DNA from 4 places in the Brevibacillus humidisoli genome. Region 1 is predicted to be linked to each of the others. Evidence: riboswitches for the same ligand, from Rfam matches in the RefSeq annotation. Region 1 holds a riboswitch; each other region holds the start of a gene.
What was found. Region 1 has a riboswitch for S-adenosylmethionine ahead of LOK74_RS17080 (2,3-diketo-5-methylthiopentyl-1-phosphate enolase). Riboswitches for the same ligand answer to the same signal wherever they lie in the genome.
Positions count from the first base shown of each region.

Region 2: linked by a shared signal. The riboswitch ahead of LOK74_RS17695 (PTS sugar transporter subunit IIA) and the one ahead of LOK74_RS17080 (2,3-diketo-5-methylthiopentyl-1-phosphate enolase) in region 1 are both predicted to bind S-adenosylmethionine.
Region 3: linked by a shared signal. The riboswitch ahead of metH (methionine synthase) and the one ahead of LOK74_RS17080 (2,3-diketo-5-methylthiopentyl-1-phosphate enolase) in region 1 are both predicted to bind S-adenosylmethionine.
Region 4: linked by a shared signal. The riboswitch ahead of LOK74_RS14810 (pyridoxal phosphate-dependent aminotransferase) and the one ahead of LOK74_RS17080 (2,3-diketo-5-methylthiopentyl-1-phosphate enolase) in region 1 are both predicted to bind S-adenosylmethionine.

Region 1 covers NZ_CP087263.1:3,478,285-3,482,494, reverse strand. The annotation lists gene LOK74_RS17090 (methylthioribulose 1-phosphate dehydratase) at 1-135, opposite strand, end outside; gene LOK74_RS17085 (2-hydroxy-3-keto-5-methylthiopentenyl-1-phosphate phosphatase) at 132-809, opposite strand; gene LOK74_RS17080 (2,3-diketo-5-methylthiopentyl-1-phosphate enolase) at 806-2,020, opposite strand; SAM riboswitch class I at 2,090-2,212, opposite strand; gene LOK74_RS17075 (short-chain dehydrogenase) at 2,332-2,883, opposite strand; gene LOK74_RS17070 (YjcZ family sporulation protein) at 3,076-3,228, opposite strand; SAM riboswitch class I at 3,401-3,514, shown strand; gene mtnK (S-methyl-5-thioribose kinase) at 3,622-4,210, shown strand, end outside.
Region 2 covers NZ_CP087263.1:3,620,001-3,624,210, reverse strand. The annotation lists gene LOK74_RS17705 (SAP domain-containing protein) at 1-182, shown strand, start outside; gene LOK74_RS17700 (SDR family oxidoreductase) at 222-1,112, shown strand; SAM riboswitch class I at 1,442-1,550, shown strand; gene LOK74_RS17695 (PTS sugar transporter subunit IIA) at 1,717-2,190, shown strand; gene LOK74_RS17690 (PTS sugar transporter subunit IIB) at 2,241-2,543, shown strand; gene LOK74_RS17685 (PTS galactitol transporter subunit IIC) at 2,572-3,963, shown strand.
Region 3 covers NZ_CP087263.1:2,271,284-2,275,493, forward strand. The annotation lists gene metH (methionine synthase) at 1-2,134, opposite strand, end outside; SAM riboswitch class I at 2,241-2,338, opposite strand; gene LOK74_RS11310 (YjcZ family sporulation protein) at 2,521-2,625, shown strand; gene LOK74_RS11315 (hypothetical protein) at 2,745-3,242, shown strand; gene argS (arginine--tRNA ligase) at 3,421-4,210, shown strand, end outside.
Region 4 covers NZ_CP087263.1:2,995,416-2,999,625, reverse strand. The annotation lists gene LOK74_RS14820 (efflux RND transporter permease subunit) at 1-49, shown strand, start outside; gene LOK74_RS14815 (efflux RND transporter periplasmic adaptor subunit) at 46-1,281, shown strand; SAM riboswitch class I at 1,372-1,482, shown strand; gene LOK74_RS14810 (pyridoxal phosphate-dependent aminotransferase) at 1,559-2,740, shown strand; gene LOK74_RS14805 (hypothetical protein) at 3,101-3,571, shown strand; gene LOK74_RS14800 (family 1 encapsulin nanocompartment shell protein) at 3,724-4,210, opposite strand, start outside.

The sequences.
Region 1 (4,210 bases):
CTGCAGCGGTTCACCGCTTAGCTTGATCGACAAGTTGCCGCTGGTACCAGGGAACCAGTCTCGTTTGGCAAAGGTGAGTTTTGCCTCATCAAGCCTGCGAAACGCATCCATGCGCTGCTCCAGTGTGATGGTCACGGTGTGATCACTTCCTGTTCCGTTAAAAGCGTATTTAATGATTCGATTACATCGTAGAAGGTGGCAAACGGGCGGTACCGCAGTCCCAGTTCTTCGCATTTCTGCTCCAGCAGCGAGCGGGCAATCACGAAGTCGGCGATTTTGGCTCCGGCCAGATCCGTTATGCTGTCGCCAATCACGACGCGGAAGTAGCGCTCCGGATCGTAGCGGCGGATAATCGATGTCTTGCACATGCCGCAGTCGTTGTCGCAGTTTTCGTCACAATGGTGCGGCCAGGTAATCGTGATCGTTTCGCCGGAAAAGTCGCTGCCATTGCAATAGACCTGGTTTTTGAGTCGAAACGGTGCCAGGATCGGTTCGACAAAAAAGTCGATACCGCCACTGGTGATCAGCAGTTCGATCTGTTTCTCCTCACAGAATCGGACAAACTCGGCAAAACCGGGACGGATCGCGGCTTCCTCAACGATGTAGTCGACGATCTCCTGTTTGCGCGAGGAGGGCAGCATCGCGAACAGCTTACCCACCCCTTCACGGACGCTAATCTGTTGGCTGAGGATCTGCTTGGTCAACCCTTCCCACTCTGGCGGGGCGAACTTGCGCATGATGGCGACGATATTATCCTTTTCGGTAATGGTGCCGTCGAAGTCACAGAAAAGTACCAGTTGTTTGCTCATCTTGGGCCTCCCCACTTGGCCAGGGCCGCAGCCAACGGTTGGGACGATTGGGCCGCTTCGTCCAGTGTCTGACCAGCTACGACAGCATCTATTGCCGCCCGGAAGGCACGTCCGCCATCTGCAGCGCCGCCGGGATGACCGTGGATGCCGCCGCCTGCATTGACGACCTGCTGCAGGCCAAAATCTTCGTACAACTGTGGCACCAGTCCAGGGTGAATTCCAGCCGAAGGAACAGGAAAAGCCTGCTTGACCGGCACAGCGCTATCTGTCAGGTTGGCTGCCACCTGTAGGGCTTCCTGCTTGTCTAGGGCCACACTGCCGTATGGGGACGGGAAGAGAACAAGGTCTGCCCCGGCCAGGCGCATCAGTTTGCCCAGCAGCAGTGGTGTCGCAATGCCGTAGTCAGGCGACGGGTAATACGCGCCGGCGAGGGCGGGATGCGCCATCAAAGGGATGGTGATATCGGGATCGGCGGCGAGACGATGCAGGGCGTCATACCCATATGCCAACACGTTAAACAGCAGGCATTGCGCCCCTGCCTCTACAGCCCGCTTGGCCCGCTCGTTCAGCTCATGGACGGGGCCGGTCAGGTTGGCGGCATAGAGGATCGGCTTGCCTGTTTGCTGTGCCACTTCATCGGCGATTTTCCCGAATTCCCGGATCCGGTCCAGGAACGGGGCTTTGTCGTCGACAAAGAAGATTTCATCGTCTTTTACCAGGTCGACACCACCGAGAGCTTGCGCTCGAAACTGAGTTTTCAAGTCGTCAAAGGGAAGTCCCAGACATGACTTGAAGATGCTCATCAGCAGCGGCCGGTCGTGAACCCCCAGTTTTTGGCAAATGCCATCGATGCCAAACTGCGGTCCGGGAAAAGCTTGGACGAATGATTCGGGCAGTTTGATATCGATCAGTTTAATCTTGCCGTCCATGGACAGCTTGCCGAACACGCCGGTCAATAGCGAGGCTATGTCAGGCGTGAAGTTGCCTGCGGGATAGTCGATGCGGATGAGTCCACGCTTATGTCCATCCGGCAGTTCTTCCAAGGTCTCGGAAGATACAGCTTCCCCTAGATACGGATGCAGCTCAGCTTGTTTGGCGGCAGGCAGGTCGGTCCAGGAACCAACGGTCATGCCAACGGCGATAGCTTCCGCTTTTTTATCCAGATCTTTTGCTTGCGTCAGATAGGTGACGCGGATTCGATCTCCACTCACGAACGATTGTCCTCCTTTTAACAAAAAAACCTCCTTCGCGAAGGAGGAGGCAGTCATGCTGGTTTACTCCTCTCATCTTTCAGGACTGCCTTGCAGCACCTGCAGGATTTAGCACCGTCTCGCGCCTGGACTTTCAGCGCGTCGGTTGCCGGGCTTCATCGGGCCAGTCCCTCTGCCTTCTCTCGATAAGAGCATTCTCATATCCGTTTGATTTGATTGGTTCCAGCAGCGCCCCTGCTGGTTTGATACACACATCATAAGCGCTTTTCGCTCCGTAGTCAACCCGTAGGGTACCGCAAGACGGCTTGCGGTCAAGATGGTCTTTTTTCCCATGGCTCCAACTGGCCGACCACGCTATCCTGCTTCCCGGAGGAGATCGCCCGTATCACGCCTTCTGCGATCTCACTGTTGGTCAGCCAGCGGCTTCCCCTATCTTCCAGCACAAACCCCAGGATTACCTGATGGTAGCAACAATGCTCCGGTAGGTCGGGACGCTGCGGGGATCGGTATGCTCTGCTGCCGCAGATGTGAAACAGCCTCCAGGAACTGGTCGCTGCCCCTGCCAGTTCTTCTATACATATGGGCAAGGCGCGGGGAGCGTTAGAATGTATCCAGGCGACAGCCAGTTCGATCGGACCGTTTTTCTCCATTGTTGTACGCAGTTGACGGCGCAGAGCTTGCTCATCAGTATAATCGAGGACAAGCGAGGTGATGCTGTTTGGTCTTTCCGCCCGCTCCACAAGCGCGGCCAACCTCTCCCGGTTTCTGGCAATGACCGACACATGATAGTCCTCCCTCTCTAGCCACAAGCAGACATCGGCCAACATGCCGGTACCCCCAACAACCAATGCGTGTCCTGGCATCTTCCAATCTCCTCTCGTTCGTGGGGCTGCTGCATGTTCATCTGAAGTTGTGTGATCTTCCCCCTGCCCCTGTTCTTCCCCATCATAGCACAGGATACCGATCGGTAACTCTGCAACTTCCGTGCTGCAATCGGACGTGATGAAACGAAAAAACCCCTCATACAAGAGGGGGGCTGAACATGCGACAGCAGATTAATCGTCGGCTTCCCCGACAATGACCAGCAAAATGAACAGCACCAGAGCCAATGCGAAGCCATTGCCGTTAAAGATTCCGCTCACTGCACATCCCTCCTTTTTGGGTATCACCCTTACGAGCAGGGTATGTAACCGAGGGGATATGTGCATGGGGCATCGTGCAGAAGAAGGAAAAGATGGGCACTGCGGGTAAGGGCGCTACTGACAGGAGGAAACAGGAAGCAATCAAACCAATTGACACCTTTTACAAGAGTGTGTAAGATAGATGCCATACATTTATTATCTATGGTATTCTGGAAGAACAACTGAAGAAACAATGGATTCCTTATCCAGAGACGGTGGAGGGACTGGCCCGATGAAACCCAGCAACCGACATGCCCTAGTGGCGTGCACGGTGCTAATTCCTGCAGAAGCGAAGAATTCTGGAAGATAAGGGGGAGACGACACGTATTGTAATCGATGCGTACACAACCTCTTTTCTCCGGAAAAGAGGTTTTTTTATTGTCATAACGTGACCAAATCGATCTGAAAGGGGTATGCATGATGGCTTATCGGGCATTATCGGAGCAGGAAGCTGTCGAGTACGTTCGTGCGCTTCCTGGATTGTTTGCACAAGGCGCAGAGCTTGTCAGCAGAGAGATCGGAGACGGTAACCTGAATTTGGTGTTCCATATTTGTGACAACAAGGGCGGCAAAAGTGTTATTGTTAAACAAGCACTTCCTTATGCGAGAGTAGTCGGTGAATCATGGCCGCTTACCCTGGATCGTGCCCGCATCGAGAGTGAAGCGTTGAGGATCCAGTACAAATACGCTCCGGATCTGGTGCCGGAAGTTTATCATTATGACGAGGAACTGGCTTTGACGGTGATGGAGGATCTAAGCGATCACATCATAATGCGGAAAGGGCTGATTGAGGGGAACCGCTACCCGTTGTTTGCCAAGCATATTGGCCGTTTTTTGGCTCACACCTTGTTTTTTACCTCTGATTTGGGGGCCCATCCATATGAGAAAAAGGCGCTGCTTGGCAACTTTATCAATCCCGAATTGTGCAAAATAACGGAGGATTTGGTGTTCACTGATCCGTATGAAGATGCGGATACGAATGACTTCAATCCGTTGATTCGCAGCGATG
Region 2 (4,210 bases), 140 kb from region 1:
ATCCGCAGTCGAAGCAGTGGAAAAACAAGCTGGAAATCGCCGCCTTCCTCTGGCGGAAGGTACGGGATCGAAAAGGAGAGAAGCGGTACACGCCTGCTTTGCTGGAGGAGTTTAAGGATGAGATTGAGCAGTTTGCCAAGCCTGCCTCGGGAGGTAGCACAGATCAACGGATGCCGGAATAGAGTACAGGGAAAATACCCAAAAGGGAGGCTTAACCGGTTATGTATCCGTATCTAGGCTGGGTCAGGCAATGTGAAAACGTGCCGATCACATTTCCTCCCCAGCATCAGGACCGTCATCCGGGCATCGAAGCCATCATGGTGCCAAGACCCCTCTCGGACAACCCGCGTTATCAGGGAAGCGGGAAGCTGCAGGATAAAGTGGCGATCATTACCGGCGGGGACAGCGGGATTGGGCGGGCGGTGGCGATTGCGTTTGCCAAAGAAGGGGCTGACTCCGTGCTGGTCTACTACGATGAGCATGTGGATGCCACCGAGACCAGGCAGCGGGTGGAGCAGTATGGCCGCCGTTGTTTATTGATCGCCGGCGACATCCGGGATGAGCGGCTCTCCCAGTACACCGCACAGCAGACCCTGGAGACCTTCGGAAAGATCGACACGCTCGTCAACAATGTGGCGGTCCAATACCCTCAGGAGAGCATTCTGGACATCTCCGCCGAGCAGTTGCGAACGACATTTGAAGTGAACATCTTTTCATTCTTTTACATGACCAAGGCGGTGCTTCCTTATCTGCAGCCGAGAAGTACGATCATCAATACTGCTTCCGTCACCGCGTATGAAGGAAATACACAATTGCTCGACTACTCTACTACGCAAGGGGCTGTCGTCACGTTTACCCGTTCCTTGTCCGGCTCTCTCGTATCACAAGGGATTCGCGTGAATGGCGTGGCGCCGGGCCCGATCTGGACGCCCCTGATCCCCTCCAGTTTTTCCGCACAGCAGGTAGCGACCTTTGGCACGGAGACGCCGATGAAGCGTGCTGGACAGCCTTACGAGCTTGCTCCGGCCTATGTCTACCTGGCCTCTGAAGATTCCTCCTACGTGACGGGGCAGATCATCCACGTAAATGGCGGCACGATGACCAGCTCGTAGGGCGGGGCAGCTGAGCAGATTCACCGACTGGCTCAAGGATCGGAACTACCGACTGGTTCACAGATCGGGAACTACCGACTGGTTCACAGACCGAGAACTGGCTCACATACCGGGAACTGGCTCACATACCGGCACTACTGACTGACCCACGTACCGATACTACTGACCAGCTAGGTGCTGATACTGCTGGCAAGCTAGGTGCCGATGCTGCCGACCAGCAGACGTTGCGGCAACTGCTGATGCCGGTCGACAAAAAATCAGTTGACACAATTCGACAAGCAGGCTAGAATGAGTTCAATGTTACAACCGTATAAATAGTTTGCAATCTTTTCTTATCGAGAGAGGTTGAGGGACTGACCCGATGAAACCTCGGCAACCGGGCGCTTCGCCAGCGGTGCCAACTTCAGAGTGAATGTGTAATCATTCCGAAGATGAGAAGAATTGCTATCAATCCTGAACCGGATGACAGCCCTTCTCTCTTTTGTGAGTGAAGGGCTTTTTTGATGCGCGGGGGTGAGGAGGGCAGCGGCTGCGGCATTCGTATACAAACAAAACATAGTTATCCCATCGAGAAAATAGGGGTTGCACAAGGAGTGAAATGGTTGTGAGTACGTTTGATGAAGATTTGATCCTGCTGGGGGCGGAAGCGGAGCAGGCGGAGGATATCCTGAGCCGATTGGCCGCTCTGCTGCACAGCAGGGGGTATGTGAAGGACAGCTTCCGGGACGCAGTCGTGGAGCGGGAGAAGCTGCATCCGACCGGACTTCCCAGCGAAGGCGTCTATGTCGCCATCCCGCACGCTGATCCGGTTCACGTCAACCAGTCGGCGATAGCGGTTGCGACCCTGAAGGAACCAGTCTCTTTTTCCATGATGGGCAGCCCTGACGTTACCGTAGGCGTAAAGATCGTCGTCATGCTGGCGATCCACAAGCCGGAGGAACATCTGCAGCTGTTGCGCAACTTCATGAAGCTGTTTCAGGACAAAGAGCTGCTGCTGGGGATCAGCGAGGCCACGACCAGACAACGCGTGTACGAGCTGTTAGGCGGCGTCGTAAGCGCACAGACGGTGACCAAATAAGGACCATTGCCAAACGCAGGAAGATTACCAATAAGGATGGAGGAACGAAGATGAAAACAACGTTTAACGTATTGACGGTGTGTGGCTCGGGGACAGTCAGCTCCACGATGGTGGCCGAGAAGTTGAAAGAAGCGCTGGCCGAGAAGGGCTACAAGATCACCACGACGGAAGTGAAACCGCAGCAGGTGGAAAGTTACGCCGAGATGGGCAGCTATGACTTCATCGCCTACACCACCCCTGTACCGGAGAATCTAAGCATTCCCGCTATCAACGCCGTGGGATTCCTGACCGGTTTTGACGAGGAAGGGTTTTTGGAAGAAGTACTTAAAGTGATTGAGCAAATCAACGCATAACAGTTGAATACACCAAGGAGGAACCACCATGTTTTTGGAAACACTGAAGCAGATTTTTGACACGTTTGGCGCACAGATCTTCGTGCCGTTTATCATCTTCATCGTCGCCCTCTTTTTGAAGGTGCAGGTGAAAAAAGCGTTTTTCGCCGCGCTCTACGCCGGGATCGGTCTGCAAGGATTCACCCTGCTGTTGAATGCCTTTATCCCTGTTATTATGCCGGTTGTTCAGCAGATGGTAGAGAGCACTGGCGTGAAGCTGCCCGTCTTTGACATCGGCTGGCAGGCTACCGCCGTCGTCGCCTACTCAACCGAAGTGGGAATGATCTTCCTCGGTCTGGGAATCCTGCTGCAAATCGTGCTGTTCCTCGCTCGTTGGACCAACATCTTCCAACCAGGGGACCTGTGGAACAACTATTCGTACATGGTATGGGGTTCGATGATCTACCTGATCACCGACAGCATGGCACTGGCGATTGGCTGCATGATCGTATTGAACTTATACAGTCTTTTGTTCTCTGAAATGATTGCCAGACGCTGGTCTACTTACTTCAATTATCCTAACTGTACGATTGTCCAGCTCCACCACGTGGGGACTGTGCCGTTCGGAATCGGGATGAACTGGATTCTGGACAAGCTGGGTGCAGGCAAGATCAACCTCAGCCCCAGCGATTTGCAGAAAAAGCTCGGCTTCCTCGGGGAACCGATCGCGCTCGGTCTGCTGCTCGGCTTGTTCCTCGGCATCATGGGGAACCTGAAAGAACTGGGCACGCTTGCCTCCTGGGGCGAAATCGCTACTGTCGGTGTGGCTACTGCTGCTGTGATGGCGATTTTCCCGAAAGTATCCGGTATCTTTGCGCAAGCCTTCCTGCCGCTGACAGAGGCAGCCAAGAAAAAAGGAAAGCAGGGCAGCAAGTCCCGCGAGTGGTACCTCGGGGTTAACGACGCGGCCGGCTATGGTGAGGCTGCTACGCTGATCTCCGGTATCACGCTAATCCCGATCATGGTGCTGATGGCCCTGATCCTGCCTGGCAACGAAGTACTGCCTGTCGTTGACCTGATCGCGCTGCCATTCATGGTACAGGGATTGGTTGCGATCATGAACGGAAACATCTTTAAGGTGCTGGTCTCCGGGACGATCTGGTTCAGCCTGGGACTCTATCTGGCTACTTATACCGCACCGATCTTTACCCAGGTCGCGACAGAGGTAGGGGTAAGCATCCCTACCGGCGTGCTGCTGATCACCAGCTTTGGTATCCTGACCAAACCGATCGCTGGCCTGATCTTCCTCGCCTTCCTCTCCCAGTCGTGGCTGCTGATCGGCTTGGTGATTGCGATTTACGCGGTCTCGTACTTCTTGTTCAAGAAGAAGAAAGAAGCGTTCTACAGCTATATGGAGAATATGAACTCTCGCGCGGCGTAAAGCGTGTCGCGAGTGGAGAAACGTGCGATGGTTGTAAAGCGTGTTAAGATGTAAAGGCATGTTAAGATGCAAAGCGTGTGTAGGATGGAAAGCGTGTTATAATGAATAGGAAAGAATTGGGTAAAGAGACGGGGCTTGGGTCCCCGTCTTTGCCGTTTGTGGTGAAGTCTGTTTCGCGGGGCATCTCGGGGCATGGCAACGCGGGTGGCCAAACAAGGATCGCCAGAGGCATTGTGGGATATTTTTA
Region 3 (4,210 bases), 1.2 Mb from region 1:
TGCCTTTTGACGAACTCTCCGTCTTTTCCATAAACGGTTCCAGAAAGGCAACAGACGCCTTCATCACTTCCGCACTCTGCAGCACTTCGGCAACAATCAGTTGATTGTCGTTAAACAAACGCCCCACTTCTTCCATCCCGGCCATCAGCGGACCATTGATGATCTCTAGTGGCGCATACTTCTTGAGCGCTTCTTCCAAATCAGGAATCAACCCGTCTTTTGAGCCTTCTACCACATAGCGGGCCAACCGCTCTTCTAGGCTCAGCGTAGAGGTCTCCACTTTCACCGTCTGCTTTTTCTGTCGGTAAAACTCGGTAAAGGAGGCCAATGTCTGATCATTGGTCTCAAACAGCAGGGCTTCCGCCAGCCTACGCTCGTCCTCTGGAATCGATGCGTATCGTTCCAGCTTTTCCGTGTTGACAATCGCGTAATCCAATCCAGCTCGCGTCGTATGGTAGAGGTAGACGGCATTCAGCACCTCCCGACCGGCCGGCGGCAGCCCAAATGACACGTTGCTGACGCCGAGGATTGTCTTGCACTCCGGCATCGCCTGTTTGATCAAGCGGATCCCCTCAACTGTCTCCAGTGCAGAACCGATGTACTGCTCATCCCCTGTACCCACCGGAAAGACCAGCGGATCAAAGATGATATCCTGTGGATGAACCCCGTAGCGATTGACCAACAGGTCGTAGGAGCGTTTGGCGACCTCCAGTTTTCGCTCCCGGGTAACCGCCATCCCCTGTTCGTCGATCGTCCCCACTACGACTGCCGCACCGTATGTGTGGATCAGCGGGACCACCTGGGCAAAGCGCTCCTCTCCATCCTCCAGGTTGATCGAGTTGATAATCGCTTTCCCTTGTGAATGCTTCAGCCCTAGCTCCAATACCTTGGCGTCAGTCGAGTCCAGCATCAGCGGAGCTTTTACTTTTTTTACCGCGTATTGCAGGAACTGCTCCATATCGGCGTATTCGTCCCGGTCGGGGTCGGCCAGACAGATGTCGATGATCTGGGCCCCGCGCTTCACTTGGGCACGCGCAATATCAGACGCTTCTTCGTACTTGCCGTCCGCTATCAGCTGGCGGAACTTTCGCGAGCCGATAACATTGGTACGCTCTCCAACCAACAGCGGCCGATTGTCTTCCTCCACATACACCACATCGATACCGGAGACAGCGCTGAGATGCGGGGCAGCCTGACCACGCGGTTTGTATCCCTTTAATGCCTCTGACAGCGCGCGGATATGTTCGGGAGTCGTTCCACAGCAGCCGCCAGCGACATTCAACCAGCCGCGTTCAGCGAAGGCAGCCATTTTGGCGGCCAATCCCTGCGGCGATTCATGATAGTGTCCGTCCTCATCGGGCAGTCCGGCATTGGGGTAACAACTGACGCCACACTGCGCCAACTGTGACAACGTACGCAAATGATCACGCATGAACTCGGGCCCTGTCGCGCAGTTCAACCCGATCGTGACCGGATTTAAGTGTTCGATGGAGATATAGAATGACTCAATATTCTGACCAGCCAGCGTCGTACCCATCGGCTCGATTGTACCGGAGATCATCACCGGCACTTCCCGCTCCAACTCGGCAAATGCCTGCCGAATCCCGATGCCTGCTGCCTTTACGTTTAAGGTGTCCTGCGCCGTCTCCAACAGGAGGACGTCAACACCTCCAAGGATCAAGCCCTTCGCCTGTCGGCAATACGCTTCGACCAACTCTTCAAAAGTGACACCACCAGTCAGCGAGAGGGTCTTGGTCGTCGGTCCCATCGAACCGGCGACGAAGCGCGGCCAGTCTGGCGTTGAGTAGGCTGCTGCCGCTTCCTGGGCAATCCTGGCAGCCGCGATATTGATCTCCATATCTTTCTCCTGCACGTCGTATTCTGCGAGAACCACATTGGTGGCGCCAAATGTGTTGGTCTCGATGATATCGGCACCCGCTTCCAGATACTTCTCGTGGATGTACCGGATCACGTCAGGACGAGTCAGGTTTAACAACTCATTGCACCCCTCGTATTCCTCTCCACCGAAGTCGGCCGCGCTGAGATTGGCCTGCTGAAGCATGGTCCCCATCGCTCCATCAAGGACCAGGATCTTTCGCTGTAGTTGTTCCGTAAATCGTGTCGGTTTCACCATCTCTACTCCTTTTCATGAGACTTGGCTCGTAGACGAATAAAAAAATCCTCTTCTTACGCAAATAAGAAGAGGATTCTTCGACAGAATGTCATCTATGATCAATCCTCTCTTATCTTTCAAAGCGTCCGCTTTGCTGGAATTGGCACCTGATGTTCGGTTGCCGAGGTTTCATAGGGCCAGTCCCTCCACCTCTCTGGATAAGAGAATACATCCATAATCTTTTCTTTTTCCGTATGTTACCATCTAAATGCGAGAGCCGTCAATAGCAAAATCTCCCTAGGATTGCAGATTGCAGCCTTTTTTCGTGGTTATGGTCAAACGCCCACAACAAGATAGGTGTTCATGTATAAACTGAAGCATACCGGAAAGGAGGATGAAGAAACAAAATGAGTACGTCATACTGCAGCGGCGGGATCTTTAACAACTGTTTTGCCCTGGTGCTGGTTCTGTTCATCCTGCTCGTCATCGTAGGGGAATCAAAAGACTGCTAATGTTGCGGAAAGAGCCTGACGCAGACTCAGGCTCTTTCCCGTCTCAGGTTGACCATGCCCCTCGTGACGGTTATGCTGATGGTAAAAGCAGAACCATCAGCCAAAAAGGAGTAGAGAAGATGTCCCTCCCCGACACAATGGACAGACAAACATTCCTGGACAGCCTGGAAGTCGTACAGTCGTTGAAACAAACCGACTTCGAGACCTATCAAGTGGTCAAGGAACGAGGTACGGAGCGTCATTATCTGATGTATTCCTTCTACCACATCAACCTGTCCGAAGGCGGGCGTCGCGACGATTACCGATACTTCCTGCCACTCGCATCCGATGACGTACTGGCAATCGTGCTGGGAGAACAGCCGTATGAGTATCCCGAGCACTGGAAGCGTCTCTATTATCGGACAGGTACGGATGATCGTATCCTCCCGTTTGATCCCAGCGAAAACTTCGACCGAGAAAGGGAACAGGAGGCAGAACGGGAGATGCTGGATGCCTTGCTTCGCTACAAACGGGAGTGGAAGCAGGCAGATGACAAGGAAGCATTGACCAAAAAGCTGTTCTCCCAATTGGCAGAGATCGAGAAGCGGCATTCCAACGAAAGTGATTCATCCGAGTAAGCCACAAGCGAGGGAGAGTTGCAACTCCCTTGCTTGTTCGCTATAATAAAGCAGATCAACCGCATTTGTCTCATGCTACATAGCTGACATCACGAGAGCAAACCAATCCACCTCTCGTCTCTTCGTTTTGCGGAGGCGGGAGGTTTTTCTCGTAGCCAAGAAAGGATGGTAGAAAGTAGTGAGTTACAAACAGCAAGTGGCAACAAGCCTTCATGCTGCGCTGCAGAAGTTGGAGATTGCCGACTTTTCCCTGGAAAAGCTGGAGGAGATGCTGGAAACACCGCCCAATCCGCAGATGGGCGATATCGCCTTTCCGTGTTTCCAATTGGCAAAAGTGCTGCGCAAAGCACCTCCACAGATAGCCGCAGAACTGGCCGGATTGGTCAAAAGCGACTACCTTGACAAAGTAGAAGCAGTCGGACCATACATGAACGTCTTCCTCAACCGTTCGTTGGTAACGGCCGAGGTGATCGGGACGATAGCGAAAGAAGGTTCATCCTACGGCAATCGCAGCATCGGCCAAGGGCGCAACGTACCGATCGACTTGTCTTCCCCCAACATCGCCAAGCCGTTCTCCATGGGCCACCTCCGCTCTACCGTGATCGGCAATGCGATTGCCAACATTTTGGAAAAACACGGCTACCGTCCTGTTCGCATCAACCATCTCGGTGACTGGGGTACCCAGTTTGGCAAGCTGATCGTCGCCTACAAACGGTGGGGAGACGAAGAGAAAGTAAGAGCGAAGCCGATCAAGGAACTGCTGTCGCTCTACATCAAGTTCCACGAAGAAGCGGAAAAAGATGAATCGCTGGAAGAACAAGGGCGGGAATGGTTCAAGCGCCTGGAAGACGGCGATGAAGAAGCAAGGCAATTGTGGCAGTGGTTCCGTGACGAATCGCTAAAGGAATTCATGAAGATTTATAAACTGCTCGGTGTATCGTTTGACTCTACGCACGGAGAAGCTTTTT
Region 4 (4,210 bases), 480 kb from region 1:
AACAGCCGCCGAAGAAGCCGGACCGAGTCTGGAAGGAGGAAACATATGAGACGTGTAAAACAATACCTGACGAGTTTTGTGATGCTGACATTGGTGTTAGCCGGCTGTAGTGCCCAACCGACTGCGGTGGAGGAACAGAAGGAAGAAGCGCCTATCCCGGTACAGGTGGAGAGTTTGACCGAAGGATCGGTTGGCGTAGCAGCAGGTTTGACAGGCACGCTTGCCCCAGGCAAGACGGTACAGGTCGCTCCTAAGGTAAGCGGCAAGATTCAAACACTCAATGTTGAACTGGGACAAAAAGTGAGCCAGGGAGATGTGCTGTTCAAGCTGGATCAACAGGACCTGATGAACAGCGTGCAGCAGGCAGAAGCGGCTTACAAGCTGGCATTGGCCAACTTCAAGCAGAGCGATACAAGTTCCGCTCAAGGGGTGGAGCAGGCTAAAAACAGCCTGACCCAGGCAGAGCAGGCGCTGAAAGACGCGAAGCTGAATGAACAACGGATGAATCAGTTATTCAGCCAGGGTGCCATCTCTCAGCAGCAATATGAGCAGGCGAAATCGGCTGTAACCAATGCGCAAACGGCCTATGACAATGCAAAAGCTACCTACGACGCAGCGCAGAAGCAAGTGGGAATCGGTGTATCCCAAGCCTCGGTTGACCAGGCTCGAGTCTCTCTGGAGAACGCTAGGGAACAACTGGCCAACTCAACGGTTACGGCTCCTATCTCTGGCGTAGTCTCATCTGTTTCAGGGTCGGTAGGAGAGATGGCCTCGCCACAGATGCCGGTAGTCGTGCTAGTTACCACTGATCCGCTGCTGGTCAAGGTGAACGTTTCCGAACAGGAGATTACAACGCTTCAGGTTGGCTCCAAGGTGACGGTTCACCTGCCGGCTTTGGATAAAGAACTGGAAGCTAGTGTAACGGCGATCAGCCCGGTGATGGATCAACAGGTCAAGGGATACCCGGTAGAAATCTCGATCCCCAATCCAACAGGTGAATTAAAGTCTGACATGGTCGCAAATGTGCAGCTGAGCGATGGCACCGAGAATGCCAAGACACTGGTTGTATCGAGAACGGCTGTGTTCGATCAGGATGGCAAGCGTTATGCGTACATTGTAGAAGGTGATCAGGCCAAGCAGGTGGAAGTAACCACTGGGGCCGAGTCAAGCGACAAGATCGAGATCCTGAGCGGCTTGAATAAAGGTGATCAAGTAGTCGTAAAAGGTCAGACGATGCTGAAGGATGGCGCCAAGGTCAAGATCCAGCAGACCGACAAGTAAGCAAACAGCTGTAAACGGGGGGATTGACATTGCTGCAACCCCCCGCTAGTATAGAAAAAGATCGAAAACAGAACGATCTGACAAGTCGATCACTTATCGAGAGAGGCGGAGGGACTGGCCCTATGAAGCCCGGCAGCGGGTCTCGCCCACAAGCGAGATGCTGTGCCAAATCCAGCAGGAGTACTTCCTGACAGATAAGGCTGTGCTGGCAGATGCATACCCCTTCTTCTGTATGGAAGAAGGGGTTTATTCTTTGGCTTGAAAGGAAGGACAGACGATGCGCATCAGACCCGCTTCCATCATGAATCAACTACCCACGCAATTCTTTTCTACTCTTGTGGCCAAAGTAAACAAGGTAATAGCGGAAGGGCATGACATTATCAACCTCGGGCAGGGGAATCCTGACTTGCCGACTCCCCCGCATATTGTGGAAGAATTGCAGAGACAGGCTGCCGATCCCATGCATCACAAGTATCCGCCGTTCCAGGGCAGACGGGAACTGAAAGAAGCAGTTGCCCACTGGTACAAGCAGGAATTCGATGTGGATCTCGATCCGGAAGAAGAGGTCGCCATCTTGTTTGGGAGCAAAACCGGGCTTGTCGAGATTTGTCAGGTGTTGCTTGACCCCGGTGATGTGGCATTGGTGCCCGATCCGGGATATCCAGACTACTGGTCGGGCGTGGCAATATCCGGCGGGCGCATGGTGATGATGCCGCTGCGGGAAGAGAACCAGTTTCTCCCCGGCTACGGTGAGCTGACGCCGGCAGATCTGGAGAGGGCAAGATTGATGTTCCTCAACTACCCGAACAATCCAACTGCGGTTACTGCCCCTATCCAGTTTTTCGAGGAAACAGTCCGCTTTGCACGGCGCCATGAGATCGTCGTATGTCACGATTTCGCCTATGGTGCGATCAGTTACGACGGCAAGAAGCCGGTTAGCTTTCTGCAGACCCCTGGCGCCAAAGAGGTAGGGGTGGAGTTCTACACACTGTCCAAAACTTACAACATGGCAGGATGGCGTGTCGGTGCAATGGTTGGCAACCGGGAGTTGGTTCGCATGATGAACCTGCTCCAGGATCACTATTTTGTCAGTTTGTTTGGTGCTGTACAGATGGCGGCAGTACGGGCGATGACCGATACACAGGAGTGCGTACGCCAACTGGTCGAAACCTATGAAAGTCGTCGCAATGCGTTGTTTGACAGCTTGCGACAGATCGGCTGGCAGGCGTCGCCTTCGCAAGGTTCTTTCTTTGCCTGGCTGCCGGTGCCGGACAAGATGGGGTCAGCCGCGTTTGCTGATCTGCTGCTGGAAAAGGCACACGTTGTGGTAGCACCGGGCATTGGATTCGGTGAGCATGGTGAAAACTACGTTCGGGTAGCATTGTTGACATCGGAGCAGCGATTGGTCGAGGCTGTCCAGCGAATCGCCAGATTGGAACTGTTTTCAGCAGGACGATAGGAGGGTGTCCAGCAGCGCTTGTGGCTTGCTGGGCATTTTCATATGATCAGGTCAATCAGGTACTTGGTTGACTTTTTGTTTCACGTGAAAACAGTAAATTCGGAAAATTGGGTCGAGTCTTGACGATTTTTCACCTTTTGCTGGGCAACTGCATAGGGTAAACGAGAGCCAAAAGAGGTTTGTTAGAAAAGAGTATGTCTGGATAAACTAACGATAAACTCATGCAGAAACAACACTCCTTGCTGTGAGCTTGATATTGACAGATAATGATTTTCATTATACGATGGTTGCAGATAATGATAATGAGTATCATTTCGCTTGATCATGTGAACTGATCTTCGCTGTACACAGGAGGGCGTTATGCGGTACCAGATCGACGGTTACACAGATATGTATACGGTGATTGCCAATGAGCGAAAAGTGGGCGGTGCGGTAGAGGCTGGCATGCTTCGCCTTCGTTCCGGAGAGGAGTACCGGAATGCGGTGATTACGCGTTTGGAAATGGCAGCTTCCCAGTTTTGTTCGATCGGCTTTGTCACCGAAGAGGGGCAGCGCTTGATCGTACACGTCAACGAGATTGGCATGATCGCCGATGCCAGGCACGTGAATGTATGCGAGCTGCAAAACGAGTGGATGCGGGAACAAAAGCTGGCAGAGCGCCTGCGTCATCTTAAGCGTCTGTGTGAGTTGAACGAGGGTAGTTGTACGCCTCCGTTTCAGGAAGAGGTGCAGATACTGGTTCAGGATGTGGGACTGGAGCAGGCAAGAGAGCACGTTGATCTGCCATTCCTCCCATCCGGGGAGCAAACAAAGGTCGTACGGATCGCTTAGCGCTTCTTTTCATAAAAAGTGGTACATAAACAAGCGGCAAGCCGTGAAAGGCGTGCCGCTTGTTTTCATTCCATAACCGGTTAGGATATTCCCACTGAGCTAAGTTCAAAACTAACTGCCGTGATTAACACGACGTCATTAGCCTGCCGTGATTAGCCCTCTGCTTCCTCCAACGTACAAATCGCACTGGGGCGCTTAATTCGCAGAACCACGCACTCGTATACACGGAACAGGTGGTTCATCTGCTCGTCGCCGAGGAAGGCCGTGTCAAAATCTTCAGCGATGGCCAGATCGAGATTGTGACGGCCGGTGGCAACCAGTACGCCTGCCTTACCCTTAATGACGGGTGATTGGTATACCCCGTCTGTGACCAGGCTGCGCACGTGCTCGATCTCCAGTACATTGGTCCCTTTGTGGACTCTGTGCAGCAGCGAGTACAGCTCTGGCGATACGACCAAGGCATAGGGGCCGCTGTGGCCCATCTTCAACAATTTGTTGCGGGCTTCCACGATATCGGCAAAGGCGTTGCCCGATTCCATCCAATCGCTTTTGATGTGCGTCAGCCGTCCTTTGACGTTCATGAGACCCGGCAGCTCAAACGGATCAGAACCGTTGAGGATCAAATCATCCTCCATCAAG